2 regions of the Acidovorax sp. K2F genome follow, and region 2 is predicted to be linked to the other one. Evidence: predicted binding sites of a transcription regulator. Region 2 holds the regulator's gene; the other holds the start of a gene.
The links. Region 2 encodes HrcA, which represses chaperone genes, less so after heat shock. Its sites were predicted from a motif close to TTAGCACTCNNNNNNNNNGAGTGCTAA; they were not measured.
Positions count from the first base shown of each region.

Region 1: N4G42_RS04655 (co-chaperone GroES) is a predicted target of HrcA. The motif match lies at 5,125-5,151, and genes of this name have one in related genera.

Region 1 covers NZ_JAOBSQ010000010.1:34,175-42,055, reverse strand. The annotation lists gene N4G42_RS04680 (DNA polymerase II) at 1-1,160, opposite strand, end outside; gene N4G42_RS04675 (SDR family oxidoreductase) at 1,653-2,435, opposite strand; gene N4G42_RS04670 (nuclear transport factor 2 family protein) at 2,432-2,758, opposite strand; gene N4G42_RS04665 (LysR family transcriptional regulator) at 2,859-3,779, shown strand; gene N4G42_RS04660 (hypothetical protein) at 4,040-4,591, opposite strand; gene N4G42_RS04655 (co-chaperone GroES) at 5,241-5,531, shown strand; gene groL (chaperonin GroEL) at 5,626-7,278, shown strand; gene N4G42_RS04645 (DUF805 domain-containing protein) at 7,407-7,706, opposite strand.
Region 2 covers NZ_JAOBSQ010000013.1:45,698-53,578, forward strand. The annotation lists gene N4G42_RS05570 (hypothetical protein) at 1-273, opposite strand, end outside; gene N4G42_RS05575 (recombinase family protein) at 825-1,415, shown strand; gene hrcA (heat-inducible transcriptional repressor HrcA) at 1,425-2,429, shown strand; tRNA gene N4G42_RS05585 (tRNA-Ile) at 2,480-2,556, shown strand; tRNA gene N4G42_RS05590 (tRNA-Arg) at 2,762-2,838, shown strand; gene greB (transcription elongation factor GreB) at 2,918-3,484, shown strand; gene N4G42_RS05600 (RelA/SpoT family protein) at 3,556-5,835, opposite strand; gene rpoZ (DNA-directed RNA polymerase subunit omega) at 5,933-6,136, opposite strand; gene gmk (guanylate kinase) at 6,153-6,773, opposite strand; gene N4G42_RS05615 (YicC/YloC family endoribonuclease) at 6,810-7,727, opposite strand; gene N4G42_RS05620 (serine/threonine protein kinase) at 7,803-7,881, shown strand, end outside.

The DNA of each region.
Region 1 (7,881 bases), on a different contig from region 2:
CTGAATGCGGCGATGGAGCCGCCGAAGTGATCTATCTGCAAGCCCGTGGTCTGGGCTCGCTCCAGCACGAACGGCAGCAGCTCCAGTTTGTCGAAAATGCGAAGGACGAGCGCGCAGTCGCGGATGTTGTAGCTGGCCAGCGCCGGCTTGTCTTCCTGGTAGCGCCGCTCGATTTCATCCATCTTGTCGTAAGCATCGCCGATCTCCTTGCCCTCGCCGAGCAATGCCTGCGAGACCGCTTCGAGGCTGAAAGACGGGAAGCTCCACATGCCCGCCCGCAGTGCTTCGATGCCATCGACAACCACGCGTCCGGGCATGGGTGCGAACAGGTAGCCTTGCCGTCCCGGGTGTGTACGCCAAGCGATGGGGCGGCGCTCGCGTCCGAGTAGCAGTTGCACGGAGTTCGCGTCGGCGGTCTTTTGCAGCACCCGCAGGTCGAACTGGATCACGCTCCAGCCGACGATGACATCCGGGTCATGGTCTGCAAACCAGGCATTGAGCTGCTCAATCATCTCCCGGCGTGTCGGGCAGTACACAAGCCTGAAGTCCACCGGCGACACAGCTGGCGCTGATACAGACTCTGGTGCTTCCCCCAGCATGAACACCACCCGGTCGCCCGCACCATCCAGTGCGATCGAGTACAGCTCCTCGGTCGCGCTCGTCTCAATGTCCAGCGACACCACCTTCAATACCGGGCGCCAACCGGATGCTGGCTTCAACTTGCCGTCGAGGATGGTCGAGCCTTCGCGCTGGCCTCCCTCGATCAGAACACCGGCCGTGATGAACCGCTCCATCAGGTAGCGATCGTGCGGGCGGACATCCGCTTCGTAGAGTGGTATTCCCAGCGGCTGGAGCGCGCGCGCCAGCTTGCCGAGATCGCGGAACCTGCGGGCATAGACGCCGAGGACGGGCTTCTGGTCGAATGTCTTCAAACCCAGCTCTCTCACCTCCATGCCCTGCAGGTTTGCCAAGTACGCCTGTGCCGCAGCCCGATGGAGGGCCGGCAGGAAGGCGACCGAGGTCTGCCGGGTCAGGAGCACCTTCTTCGGCCCCTCGTCGGTGGCCAGCCAGTATTCAATCTCGGTGCCGTCGGGGAGGTCGCGCCAGTGGCGGGTGAGGATGAAGCCCCGGAGTTCGGTGGGTGCGAGGGCTAAAGACATCAGGTGGAGCGGAAGACGGTGGCACGCTAATTCTGATGCCTCGAGCGAACAGGTTGAAAGCTACGAAGCACTCTTGAGCATGATACTGATCTTTTGTACAGTATTGCAAAAACCGATACCGCGAAGGCCATGCACAAACCAACCCGTTATGTATTCCGTCCCTCTCGACCGGCGCCCGCATTGCTGCGCCGGATCTGGGCATGGCTATAAGGCGACACCGCAGCCCTACACCTGACGACTTTCACCATCCAGCGTGATGCTCCGCTGCATCCAAAATCGTGTGTTACCGAGCAGATCTCTGGATAGACAACGTCAAGAGCGCGAATTGTTTGTACCGGCAGCATAAGTTGACCGTGATACCTGGAGTTGGTGTGTCGCACATCCGCCGCCTTGTGCAACCCTACGCCAGGTTTCCGGAGCCCAACCTACAGAAATCGGAGAATCGTCCAAGCTCATGAATTGTGGGAGTATCTGTAGAGCCTTGTGAAGGTTCTACACGGTTGGTACTGTCCCTCCATCGATCACGTGCTCCGAGCCCGATACCGATGCTGCGCGAGGAGACACCAGGAAGGTAATCAGGTCGGCAACTTCCTTTGGCGTGGCAGGCCGCCCGACCGGAATTCCGCCGAGCCAGTCCATGACCATCTTCTTCCCGCCCTCATAGTCCGTGCCTGCTTCGGCGCCCATTCGCTCGGCGAATACCACCGAAGCCTCAGTTTCAATCCAGCCCGGCGAAACGCGCAGAACGCGCACTCCTTTCGGTGTGACCTCCTTTGACAAGGATTTGCTGTAGGTCGAGAGGGCACCCTTGGCGGCGGCGTACGCGGTCGTTGACTCCGGAAGTGGAAGCACACGCTGTATCGACGTCACATGCAGGACAACCCCTGTACCCTTGGCCAACATGGCGGGCAACAGCGCACGGTCAAGACGCACTGCTGACATCAGGTTCAGATTCAGCTCACTGAGCCACACAGCGTCATCCAGTGCCGCAAAACCACCTGCCGGAGCGGTCGAGCCTCCGACGGAGTTGATCAGGATATCGACACCGCCCCACTGCTCCTTCACCACGCGCGCCAGTTCGCTCACGCCTTCCGCCGTCGTGAGGTCAGTCTGGACGTAAGTCACACCTTCAAGCGGCCTGTCTGGTGCAGAGCGCGCAGTTGTCATGACCTGCACTCCGACTTCCTGGAGGCTCTTCACGACGGCAGCTCCCAAACCTTTGGTGCCGCCGGTAACCAGGGCGCGCTGGCCTTTCAATTGAAGATCGAAGTTCATGCTGTGACCTCCAGCAATGAAATCAGGCCGCGTTCCAGGCGAAAGCGATAGGACAGATTGATAGGGCTGCCAGGGAAGTTGCCTGTGACCTTGGCGTGGACGATCTGGAGGCCCCCCTCACTTGCCAGCGCAAACGGCACCGTCGTTGCGCTGTACTTGGCGGATGCCTCGGCCATAAAGGCCGTGATGGCTTCGACGCCGATGTAGGTGTGGCCATCGTCCTTCATGACCGCTTGCGGTGTGAAACAACACCCCAAGGCCTCAGGGTTGTGCTCAGCCGCGAAGTACGCGGCAATGGGTTCAGGAAGAGTCGAGGGGTGCATGCTGGTGCTCCGTGTGTTGAATGAAGCCTAAGGATGCGTGCCGTAGTGAAATAAGTGAATCATCTATAATTCGAATGAGCTATGTAGCAAGGAATACATAATGCGCGGGTTCGAATTTGCTGAGCTAAAAGCTTTTGCTGCCGTGGTCGAACGCAAGAGCTTTGCCCGCGCGGCTGAACATCTGGGCCTTTCGCCGTCTGCGCTCAGCCAGACCATTCGACAGCTCGAAGCCCGGATCGGCACGCGCCTTCTGAATAGGACGACACGAAGCGTCTCGCCCTCTGCAAGTGGCGAACTGCTTTATGGGCGCATAGCCCCATTGTTTCGGGAAATGGATGCAGCAGTCGCTGAAGCCACCGAGGCTGCAGGGCACACCACAGGCACGCTTCGCATCAACACGCTGGGGATCGCAGCGAGAACCATCATTGCACCCAGGCTTTCACGCTTCCACCAGACCTATCCTGAAGTGCTGCTCGACATCGTGGTCGACGACGCTCTGGCAGATATCGTTGTGGGCCGCTTCGACGCGGGCATCCGCGTGGGTGGACGACTTGAGAAAGACATGATTGCCGTGCGTCTCAGCCCAGACCTGAACATGGTTGCAGTAGCTTCTCCAGGCTATCTGGCTGCGCGAGGGGTCCCTAAGACACCCGCCGATTTGCATAGCCATGCATGCATTAACTGGCGGCTCCAGATGGACGGCAGACAGTACCGCTGGGAGTTCGAAAAGAAGGGCCAAAAACTGGAAGTCGCGGTGGATGGGCCGGTCGTCACCAATCACGCTGACATTGGCATCGCTGCTGCGCTGAACGGGCTCGGCATTGCTTATCACTTCGAACGAGATGGTGTGGCCGAGCACTTGGCCCACGGCAGGTTAGTCCAGGTCTTGGCGGACTGGTCGATCTCACGCCCCGGGCTGTTCCTCTACTACCCGAACAGGCATCATCGACCAGCGCTCTTGGGTGCATTTATCGACTGTCTCTTGGACAGAGATTTGGACATAGGACGCAAAGCTGGGTAGTCCAAGTTGTAGCCCGAGGGGCCCATGCGCCTAATTGTGCAGTTGATTGCGCATTGAATTTGGTCGGCTACTTCGAGGTTGGTCGTTCAAGGTAGTGGATTGACTGAACGAACAAGCAACTCCGTTCAAATGTGCACGCGATCGCGCAGATCTATGCCTGGTTGATGCCATTGCTGAGCCTCGTTGGGAGGATATGGCGATGAGATGATGCACAAGGTAGAAGGTGCAATAGATAAAGCGGGGCCGTTCGGTCAACCCTTTTAGGAGTAGATGAGCAATCCCAACGCGGGAACAACCACCAGATCCTGCTCGTGGCCGGTAGTGAAGAACGCCCCTTCTTTGCCAACTGCGCGCTGAGCCTGCTCCAGCAATTCAGGCGGTTCACCTGCGCAGCTCTGCCCGCGGAACAGCTGGTCATGCGCATCGGTCAGCGTGGCTTGCCACGGCTGGTATTGGTGATAGGGCTTGCCATCCCGCCCAAGCTGGGCCGCGTCGAAGTAAGCCAGGCCCTGGCGACGAATGCGCGCCAGGTTGTCTTCTGAAAGCCGGAAGATTGCGTATCCACACCCCTCTCGAAAACCAACGATCTCATCGTGGTGCAGAGCTTCCACCAGCTCGAATTGAGGAGGAATCGCCTGGCGATACAGCTCCACCTGCATATGGCTGCATCCTTTCACGGGCAGGAGTATCAGCACAAGCAGGGCGCAGGCCAAGAAGGTCAACCGCAGCGCGACGGTGGGCGGTTGATAACCATCCCAGCCAAACGATTCATGTCTGACTTGCTCGGTCGAGGCATTGTCTTTGGACCCCATCCAAATTTAGGCTCAATGGTCATAGTGCATCCAATGTCCGGTTGTGGCCGATAGTACTCATTCGATGACGCATCCCGTATGTCTGCAACCAGCCTGAAGCAGCCCATCCAACTCCCCGTAGCTCTTGCCAGTCAGCGCTTCAACCGAGGCGCTTGAAAACATGTACATCGGTGCACGGCTGTTTAGGGATCACCCTAAGGTGAAGATAAAACATGCACTGACCCTGACACTCATCCGTCTGCGGCAACCCTATGACCGCAACCAGCCGGGAGCTGCAATGGAAGCAATTCGGTTTCGGCCGATCGCAAAATAGTGTGCGCCCGCTTCCATTTTTAACATCTGTTCTAAGCGTTCCAAAGAACGACGGGCTGACGGCATACGCGGCAACTCCGCGCTAGCGATTCACCAAAATCTAAATTTGAATGGCGGAAAAACGAAATTAGAGTGGCGTTCCGCAGCGTTCCGCAGCGTTCCGCACCTTCGACCCCATGTTCTGAGGGGGTGTCTTGAAATGGCCACAAATGCCCGTATCATTAGCACTCACCGCAGACGAGTGCTAACACCACACTCCCTGCTGGCAGTTTGGTGGCCCCGGATGGCCGGGGCTGATTGAGTCCCTCAGCTTTTTACTGAAAACAGGAGCATTGCAATGAACCTTCGCCCTCTGCACGATCGCGTGATCGTCAAGCGTATTGAAAGCGAAACCACGACCGCTTCCGGCATCGTGATCCCTGACAACGCCGCCGAAAAGCCCGATCAAGGTGAAGTGTTGGCCGTTGGCCCCGGCAAGCGCAACGACAAGGGCGAAGTGCTCGCCCTGAACGTGAAGGTCGGTGACCGCGTTCTGTTCGGCAAGTACTCGGGCCAGACCGTCAAGGTCAAGGGCGACGAGCTGCTGGTCATGAAGGAAGACGATCTGTTCGCAGTGGTCGAGAAGTAATTCTCCCGCTGATTCGCTCATCTTTTCATAGCTGCTACCGCTTACTGGATAAGCGCTAGCGGCCAATTTGAACCCAATTTTCAGGAGCTCCAAAATGGCAGCAAAAGACGTAGTTTTCGGCGGCGAAGCCCGCGCACGCATGGTTGAAGGCGTGAACATCCTGGCCAACGCGGTCAAGGTGACTCTGGGCCCCAAGGGTCGCAATGTGGTGCTGGAGCGCTCGTTCGGCGCCCCTACCGTGACCAAGGACGGTGTGTCCGTGGCCAAGGAAATCGAACTCAAGGACAAGCTGCAGAACATGGGCGCCCAGCTCGTGAAGGAAGTGGCCTCCAAGACCAGCGACAACGCTGGTGACGGCACCACCACCGCTACGGTGCTGGCACAAGCCATCGTTCGCGAAGGCTTCAAGTACGTGGCCGCCGGCATCAACCCGATGGACCTGAAGCGCGGTATCGACAAGGCTGTGACGGCCCTGGTTGCCGAGCTGAAGAAGGCTTCCAAGCCCACCACCACCTCCAAGGAAATCGCCCAAGTGGGTTCGATCTCCGCCAACTCCGACGAAACCATCGGCAAGCTGATCGCTGACGCCATGGACAAGGTTGGCAAGGAAGGCGTGATCACCGTGGAAGACGGCAAGTCGCTGGACAGCGAACTGGACGTCGTGGAAGGCATGCAGTTTGACCGCGGCTACCTGTCGCCTTACTTCATCAACAACCCAGAAAAGCAATCCGCGATTCTGGACAACCCCTTCGTGCTGCTGTTCGACAAGAAGATCAGCAACATCCGCGACCTGCTGCCTACGCTGGAGCAAGTTGCCAAGGCTGGCCGTCCCCTGCTGATCATTGCCGAAGAAGTCGAAGGCGAAGCCCTGGCTACGCTGGTGGTCAACACGATTCGCGGCATCCTGAAGGTTGTGGCTGTGAAGGCTCCAGGCTTTGGCGACCGTCGCAAGGCCATGCTGGAAGACATCGCCATCCTGACGGGCGGCAAGGTCATCGCTGAAGAAGTGGGCCTGACGCTCGAAAAGGTGACGCTGGCCGACCTGGGCCAAGCCAAGCGCATCGAAGTGGGCAAGGAAAACACCATCATCATCGACGGCGCTGGCGCTGCTGCTGACATCGAAGCCCGCGTCAAGCAAGTGCGCGTGCAGATCGAAGAAGCCACGTCCGACTACGACCGCGAAAAGCTGCAAGAGCGCGTGGCCAAGCTGGCTGGCGGTGTGGCCGTGATCAAGGTGGGCGCTGCCACCGAAGTCGAAATGAAGGAAAAGAAGGCCCGCGTGGAAGACGCACTGCACGCTACCCGTGCAGCTGTGGAAGAAGGCGTTGTGGCTGGTGGCGGCGTGGCTCTGCTGCGTGCCAAGCAAGCTGTGGGCGACTCGATCAAGGGCGACAACGCTGACCAGGACGCCGGTATCAAGCTGGTGTTGAAGGCAGTGGAAGCTCCTCTGCGCGAAATCGTGAACAACGCCGGTGGCGAAGCCTCGGTGGTGGTGAACGCAGTGTTGGCTGGCAAGGGCAACTTTGGCTTCAACGCTGCCAACGACACCTACGGCGACATGCTGGAACTGGGCATTCTGGACCCCACGAAGGTCACCCGCACCGCTCTGCAAAACGCTGCCTCCGTGGCATCGCTGCTGCTGACGACCGAAGCCATGGTGGCTGAAGCCCCGAAGGATGACGCCCCAGCTGGTGGCGGCATGCCCGACATGGGCGGCATGGGTGGCATGGGCGGCATGGGCATGTAATTGCCTGCCCCCTGCGCAGCAGCCCCGTGTTGACTGCGCAGCCCACTACACAAAAGCCCGCAGGCCTTACGGTCTGCGGGCTTTTGTTTTTCTATGGGGCCAACTCGGGACACTGGCCTGCCATGGGTTTACTCCCCGCTGGGTTGCACCCACCAGTAAATCAGCACCAGCGTGCCGATACCGGTGAGGGACAGCAGCTGCCACCAGCCGGAGCGGCCAATATCGTGCAAGCGGCGAGCCCCCACGGCCAGCGCTGGCAACAGCAGGGCCAGCGCGGCAATGCCATACAGCACCTGGCTGATCATGGTGGCAATCACCAGCACCCCGAACTGAAACAGCGCAAACCACCAGAACTCAGAGCGTGGTGCACGGCCCGAAAACCCTGCGTACTGCGCGAAGCAGCTTTTGACAGCCGAAACAAAATCCATAGCGAATTCCCTCTCTTGAACAATCATTGCTCGGTCACGGGGTATCCCCGCGTGGCCATGATAGAGGGGCGCCGCGACAAGTCCAGCCAACTCGGCACGCGCAGCGGAGACACCGTACCGCTGGCGCCACGGTGTCAGCGTCTCTTTTGCTCTTATTTTGATAGCTGTTAGTGCA
Region 2 (7,881 bases):
CTCAGCGAACACCAGCGCCACCTGCGCAGCCTTCACCAGCTTGCCCAGGTCGCGCACCTTCTTCGCCAGCTCACGCGCCCAGCTCGGCGTCGTCTTGCGCACTGGATAGGCCACCCGGCCCGCTGCCTTGAAAGCTGCGCCGCGCTCTGCCCTGATCGCCCGCAGCAGCCGCGTCGTCGGCCGCGACGTAGCCCACACCAGCAAGCGCCCGAACTGCAAAGGCATCTGCAGCGCCAGAGCTTCAGGAAATTTGCGGTAGTTGCTTGCGATCATGGAGTTCCCCTTCATGTGTACCGGGCCCCTAGATTCCGAGCCGGACAACTGTTGTCTGTTGCCCGTGCAAGCTGGCCTCGCTTGCACCGATCCCCTGAGTTCTTCGCCGTGCCATTAGCGTTGCCGGGATTGGGTTGCGGAGGGGGGAGGGTTTGTAAAGCGCAGCTTTATGGATTCCCCCCGCAGCAACCCAAAGAGCCGCAGGCGCGGTCCTGGCTTAGCGTTGGCCGAAGAGGCGAAGAAATCTGGGGAATGGTGCTGGGCGCTACCTCTCACGGGCAACGGACGCTGCGCGGCGAGCGCCTAAAGCTGCGAAGCAAGCTCAATCTAATGGCTGTTTGTTCTCTTGCCCTTTGTTACGATCCATCAATGGGAGCAGACAACAGAGATTGGTATCGGGATTGGTGGCGAAAGAAAACAGGCTACGTAGAGCGCGCGGCTTTTCGCATGTCAGAAGCTGATAGGAGGCGCGCAGTGCGTGCTTCCAGGTGGCGCACTGTTTTGGCCTTGCTTGTGGTGATCGTCATCAGCTTTTTATTCAACAGATACCGGTGACCATTTACGGCTACGCCCGCGTTTCAACCCTTGAACAGAACACGGCAGCACAGCTAGCAGCCTTCCGGCGCGCTGGCATTGACAAGGTTGTGCAAGAAAAGCGCTCTGCTGTGAAGCAGCGCCCCGAGCTCGATAAGCTGTTGACCGTGTTGGTCAAGGGCGATGTGTTGGTGGTCTACAAACTGGACCGCCTTGCGCGGTCTGTTTCCCACTTCGTCAAGGTCTTTGAATACCTGAAAGCGAAGGGTGTAGGCTTCCGTTCGTTGACCGAGTCAATTGAAACTGACACGGCTCATGGCCGCATGTTCCTTCACCTGCTCTCTGCCTTCGCCGAGTTTGAGCGCGAATTGATCAGGGAGAGGTGTTTAGCTGGTCAGCGTGCTGCGCGGGCTGCGGGGAAGACTTGGGGCCGGAAGCGTGCCTTGTCTGATGACGATGTGGCCCAGGCTGCAGCCTGTTGGCGCTCCGGTTGGTATGACCAGCGCACCCTTGCGGATATGCTGGGGGTTTCCGTCAGTAGCTTACGTGACCACATCCACCGCCATGAGGGGCGCGGACGCTGGGCCAAAACACGATTACAAAAGTAAAATCATTCCATGCTCGATGACCGTGCCAAGTTGTTGCTCAAAGCCCTGGTCGAGCGTTACATCGCTGATGGGCAGCCCGTAGGGTCGCGTACCCTTTCCCGCGCGTCCGGGTTGGATTTGTCGCCTGCCACGATACGAAACGTGATGGCGGACCTGGAAGAGCTGGGGCTGATTGCGAGTCCCCATACCTCCGCTGGCCGTATTCCCACAGCGCGTGGATACCGATTGTTTGTGGACACGATGCTCACGGTGCAGCGGGAGTCTGTCATGCCGCCCCAGCTGGCACCTGAACAGCCACAAAAAGTCATTGCCAACGCTGCGCAGCTGTTGTCCAACCTCTCCCAGTTCGTTGGAGTGGTGATGGCACCTCGGCGTACCTCGGTATTTCGCCACATAGAGTTTCTTCGACTTTCCGAAAAGCGCTTTCTCGTCATCATCGTGTCGCCGGAAGGTGACGTACAGAATCGCGTGATCTTCACCGAGGTGGATCACTCTCAGTCGCAACTGGTAGAGGCCTCCAACTTCCTGAATGCCCACTACGCCGGACTCGCAATGGAGCAGGTGCGAGAACGTTTGAAGTCCGAGGTCGATGTACTGCGCGGAGAGATCGCATCGCTTATGCAGGCGGCAGTCAACGTAGGCTCAGAGGCACTGTCCGAGGCGCAGGACGAGGTGGTGATTTCTGGAGAGCGCAACCTGCTGTCCGTCAGTGATTTCTCCAGCGACATGGGCAACCTGCGCAGGGCATTTGACTTGTTTGAGCAGAAGACACAAATCCTTCGCCTTCTGGACATCTCCAGCCAAGCGGAAGGGGTGCGCATCTACATCGGTGGCGAGAGCCAGGTTGTGCCCTTTGAAGAGCTTTCGATCGTCAGCTCCCCCTATGAGGTTGATGGCAAGGTGGTGGGGACTTTGGGCGTGATTGGTCCTACGCGCATGCCATACGACCGCATGATCCAGATTGTAGACATCACCTCCAAGCTGTTGTCCAACGCGCTCAGCCACCGCAAGTAAGCCCCTACAATACGGCGCTTGCCCCGTTGTATAGCGCTGGAGCATGGCTGGGGGCGTTAGCTCAGTTGGTTAGAGCAGAGGACTCATAATCCTTTGGTCGTTGGTTCAAGTCCAACACGCCCTACCACCCTCGCTTGCAGGGTGAATCCATCAACAAACGATGTGTTTTGTGATCCAAAGCGCTCAGTTTGTTTTTGGAGCCTTCATCGTGCATTACAATCTCGGCTTGCGTTGAATTGACTGTCTGTTTGCATGGCCTGATTCAGGAAAGCAATCAGAAAAAAAGCAAATTTCAAGGGTCGCCAAGAAATCATGCTATAATTCGAAGCTTAGCGGCTGTAGCTCAGCTGGATAGAGTACTTGGCTACGAACCAAGGGGTCGTGGGTTCGATTCCTGCCAGCCGCACCAATGTTTAAAGCCTGCAATCGTAAGATTGCAGGCTTTTTCATTTGTCCAGGCGCTTTGCGCTGATTGGAGAGTTCTGGCAATGAGCAAGGCTTTTACCAAGGAAACCGATAGCGCCGACGATGACGAAGGATTGGCACTGCCTCCTTTGCCGCCGGGTGGCAAAAACTACATCACCCCGTCAGGCTATGCACGTCTAAGGGCGGAGCTGTTGGATCTCATCGATAGCGAGCGGCCGAAGATCGTGGATGTGGTGCACTGGGCGGCCAGCAACGGAGACCGGTCTGAAAACGGCGACTACCTCTATGGCAAGAAGCGCCTGCGCGAAATTGATCGGCGCATTCGTTTTTTGACCAAGCGGCTGGAGATCGCCGAGGTGGTGGACCCTAGTTTGCATGCGGGCAGTGAACAGGTCTTCTTTGGAGCCACCGTCACCTACTCCGACGACGAGGATGGTGAGCGCACGATCACCATCATGGGCATTGACGAGGCTGACAGCCGTATGGGTCAGGTCAGTTGGATTTCACCTGTGGCCCGGGCGCTGCTGAAGGCGCGCGTTGGGGACGAGGTGCAGTTACCCACGCCGGGCGGAGTGCGCCATTTGGAGGTGGTGGAGGTGCAGTACCCGCCTCGTAGTGCCGCTACGTAACCCGTTCGCACACAGACGCCGACCTGCGCGTCTGTTGTATCGACCTCAGGGCTTGGTGCCGTGCTGAGGTGTCAGGGTTGTGGAGTAATCCTGGCTGCACGCAGCACAGCCTGTGTGCGGCGCAGGTTGCGCAATGCCAGCTCGAGATGGGCCTGATCGCGAACCGCCACGATGAATCGCAGATCCGTGGTGTCCAAGGCCGCCTCATCGTCCATGTCCACGTGGGTGATGTCGGCCTCTGAATTGGCAAGCTCCGCTGCCACGCGTGCCAGCACCCCCTTGCCGTTGTTCACGGTAACGACCACGCCCGTTTCGAACATTCGGGTGGGCTCGTCCGACCAGTCCACGGCAATGAAGCGTTCGCTGTCTTTATGCTGCAGACGTTTGGCGACACTGCAATGTGCGTTGTGCACGACCAGTCCCTCACCGCGGCCCAGATAACCGACGATGCTGTCGCCCGGCACGGGACGGCAGCAGGTGGCATATTGCACAGAGGCATTCTCGCTGCCATCCAGCGTGACGGCCCCTTGCGACAGGGTTTCGTGAGATGTGTAGCGCTCACGAGTCATGAGCAGAGCATCCGGACGGTGGCCATGCTCCGACATCAGCACCATCAACCGTTTGGCGACGATGCTGGCAATGCGTTTGCCCAGGCCCAGATCGGTCATCAGCTCGCTGCGCGTGCGATTGCCGGTGAAGCGCAGCAGCTTGTCCCACAGCGGTTGGGTCTCAGCGCTGACGGGGGGCAGTTGTTCGAGGCCTTCCGCTCGGATGGCTTGAGTCAACAGTTTTTCACCCAGCCCTTCGGACTCGGTTTGGGCCAAGGTTTTGAGGTAATGGCGGATCTTGGACCGTGCTCGACCCGTGCGCACAAAACCAAGCCACGCTGGGTTGGGTGTGGAAACGGGGTCGGTGATGATCTCCACCACGTCCCCGTTCTTGAGTTCGGTGCGCAGCGGAACCTGCTCGTTATTGATCTTGGCGGCGGTCGTCCGATCACCCACATTGCTGTGAATGGCATAGGCAAAGTCCACCACCGTGGCGCCGCGCGGCAACGCCATGATCTGGCTTTTGGGTGTGAAGACGTAGACCGCATCGGGAAACAGGTCCACCTTGACGTGATCCCAGAACTCCGCCGCATCCCGTGTTTCGTTCTGTATGTCCAGCAAGGACTGCAGCCACTTGGTGCCAAGGCGCTCGGCTGCCGTACCTTCCCCGTCCTGGGCCTTGTACAGCCAGTGTGCTGCCACGCCGGCTTCGGCAATCACGTGCATCTCATCGGTGCGCATCTGGAACTCGATGTTCACGCCCGAGGGCCCCACCAGGGTGGTGTGCAGAGACTGATAGCCGTTGAGTTTGGCAATGGCAATATGGTCCTTGAACTTTCCAGGTACCGGCTTGTACATCTGGTGCAGTACACCCAAGGCGGTGTAGCAATCGGTCACAGTCGGCACGATGACTCGAAAGCCGTAGATGTCCGTCACCTGGGCAAAGCTCAGGTGCTTGAGGTCCATCTTTTGATAGATGGCATACAGCGTTTTCTCGCGGCCTGCCAGGCGCACCTTCATGCCGATCTTGGAGAAGGCGGCATCCACTTCGGCCTGCACCTTCTGAACCAGATCGCGCCGGCGGTTGCGGGATTTGTTGACGGCCTTGGCCAGTGTGGCATAGCGCCAGGGGTGCAGGTGTCGGAAGGCCAGGTCCTGCAGTTCACGATAGGTCTGATTCAGGCCCAGGCGGTGGGCAATGGGGGCATAAATTTCCAGCGTCTCGGACGAAATGCGGCCCCATTTGCTGCGCGGCATGTCCGACAGCGTGCGCATGTTGTGCGTTCGGTCGGCCAGCTTGATGAGGATGACGCGTACATCACGCGCCATGGCCAGCAGCATTTTGCGAAACGACTCGGCCTGATTTTCTTCGCGAGTGTTGAACTGCAGCTTGTCCAGCTTGGTGAGGCCATCCACCAGTTCGGCCACCGGGGCGCCAAACCGGTCGATCAGGTCGGCCTTGGTCACGCCGCAGTCTTCCATGGCGTCGTGCAGCAGCGCGGCCATCAGCGCCTGGGCATCGAGCTTCCACGCCGCGCACTGCGCGGCCACTGCAATAGGGTGGGTGATGTAGGGCTCACCGCTGTTGCGCAGCTGCCCCAGGTGGGCTTCATCGGCAAAACGGTACGCCTGGCGCACCTGCTCGATGCTGACGGCGTCCAGGTAGTCCAGGCTATCGGTCAGTGCGGCGAAGCTGGCCGCAGCCGCATTGGCGGCCGCAGCGGCTGCCGATAGATTGCCTGCCTGAGATGGGTCGCCCGGGCGAGGCTGCGTTGCAGAAGGTGAATTGAGCACCGCGTTCATGCCTTAAATGTAGCGCGGGACTGCGCCAGAGGACTTTCGGGCAAAAAAAAGCACCGCTGGCGCGGTGCTTTTGGATGGGCATTGCCCAACAGAACGTTCAACCGGGAACCTTCTTGAGCATCTCCAGACCCACTTTGCCTTCGGCGATTTCACGCAGGGCAGTCACGGCGGGCTTGTTGCGGCTTTCGATGCGTGGAGCATGGCCCTGGCTGAGCATGCGGGCACGGTACGTGGCGGCCAGTACGAGCTGGAAGCGGTTGGGGATCTTTTCCAGACAGTCTTCTACGGTGATGCGTGCCATCGTTTACTCCGGGGATTCAGGTGATATTGAGCGACTGAAAGGTGTCAGCACGGGCGCGGCGCTGAGCGGCGTACTTGAGTCGCTGGGCGTGAACTACGGCTTTCAGGTCGAAAAGCGCGCGCTCAAACAACTCGTTAATTATAACGAAGTCGAATTTGCTGACCTGGGCCATCTCGATGGCAGCATTTTTGAGGCGTACCTCGATGACATCCGCAGAGTCTTCGCCCCGCCGCTCCAGCCGCGATCGCAGTTCTTCCCAGCTGGGCGGGAGGATGAAAACCAGCACCGCATTGGCAAATGCCTGCTTGATCTGCAGTGCGCCCTGGAAATCGATTTCCAGAATCACATCTGAGCCCTGGGCAATGCGCTCTTCAATGGCTTTCTTGGATGTGCCATAGCGGTTGCCGTGCACATGGGCCCATTCGACAAACGCGTTGCCTTGCACCATGGCGTCGAACTCGGACTCCGACGCGAAGAAGTATTCGCGGCCATGCTTTTCCTGGCCGCGGGGCGCACGGGTGGTGTGCGAGATGGAGGGGTGGACATGCGAGTCCAGCTCCAGCAAGGCCTTGACCAAGCTGGACTTGCCAGCACCACTGGGTGCTGCCACGACGATGAGATTTCCTGGATAGTCCATGGTTGATGTGCGCCAGGCGCTATCAAAAAATGAGTGTTATTCGATATTTTGCACTTGCTCGCGCATCTGCTCGATCAGCACCTTCATGTCCACGCTGATGCGGGTGAGGTCGAGCGCGGCAGATTTGGAGCCCAGCGTGTTGGCTTCGCGGTGGAGTTCCTGGATCAGGAAGTCCAGGCGCTTGCCCACTTCGCCACCTTTTTTCAGCAGGCGCTCGATTTCATCCAGATGCGAATCCAGCCGCGTGATCTCTTCTGCCACGTCGATGCGGATGGCAAACGCCGTGGCCTCGGTCAATGCGCGGTCACGGGCAGCCTCGGGGAGGGTAGAACCGTCGGTGAGGGCCATCGCCTCTTTCCAGCGCTCCATGAAGCGCAGGCGTTGCTGCTCCACCAGCAGCGGAACCATGGGGACCGCCTGTTCGGCCAAGGCCCGCAGCTGCTTGACGCGATCCAGCAGCATGGTTGCGAGGCGTTTGCCCTCACGTTCGCGGGCGGCCAGCAGGGCGGTCAATGCTTCTTCCGCGAGGGCCGGAACGGCTTCGCTCCAGTCCTCGGTGCCCGAATGTGCATTGGCACACAGGCGCAAGGCGTCGGCCACGGTGAGGGGGGCAGCGCTGGGCAGCCAAGCCCTGACGGAGTCCTGCAAAGAGTTGAGCCGCTGCAGCAGTCGTGCAGGCGGGTCTTGCAGGCTGTTGCTGTCGTCGGTGTCGAGGGCGGCTCGCACTTCGACCTTGCCGCGTTTCAGGCGCGCTGTGAGCAAGCTGCGCAGCGTGGGCTCCATAGCGCGCAGCTCGTCAGGCAGGCGAAACGACAGGTCCAGAAAGCGGCTGTTGACGGATCGGATTTCCAGTCCCAGCCGGCGCGTCTGGGGGGCGCGGGCGTCGGTTTCAGCGCCAGTGGCAGATGCGCCATGCTGTGCGCTGGCGTATCCGGTCATGCTGTAAACTGGCATTGGACTTTTTGATGGTTGCTTGCGATCCGGCGATTATCCGGGTTCCGCCTTACCCCCGAATCATCTTCGCAAAATATGTCAAAAATCAAACCGGCCCCCTTGCCGCCCGATACCGCAATTGGCGGTTACCGTGTGGTGCGCCGGTTGTCCTCCG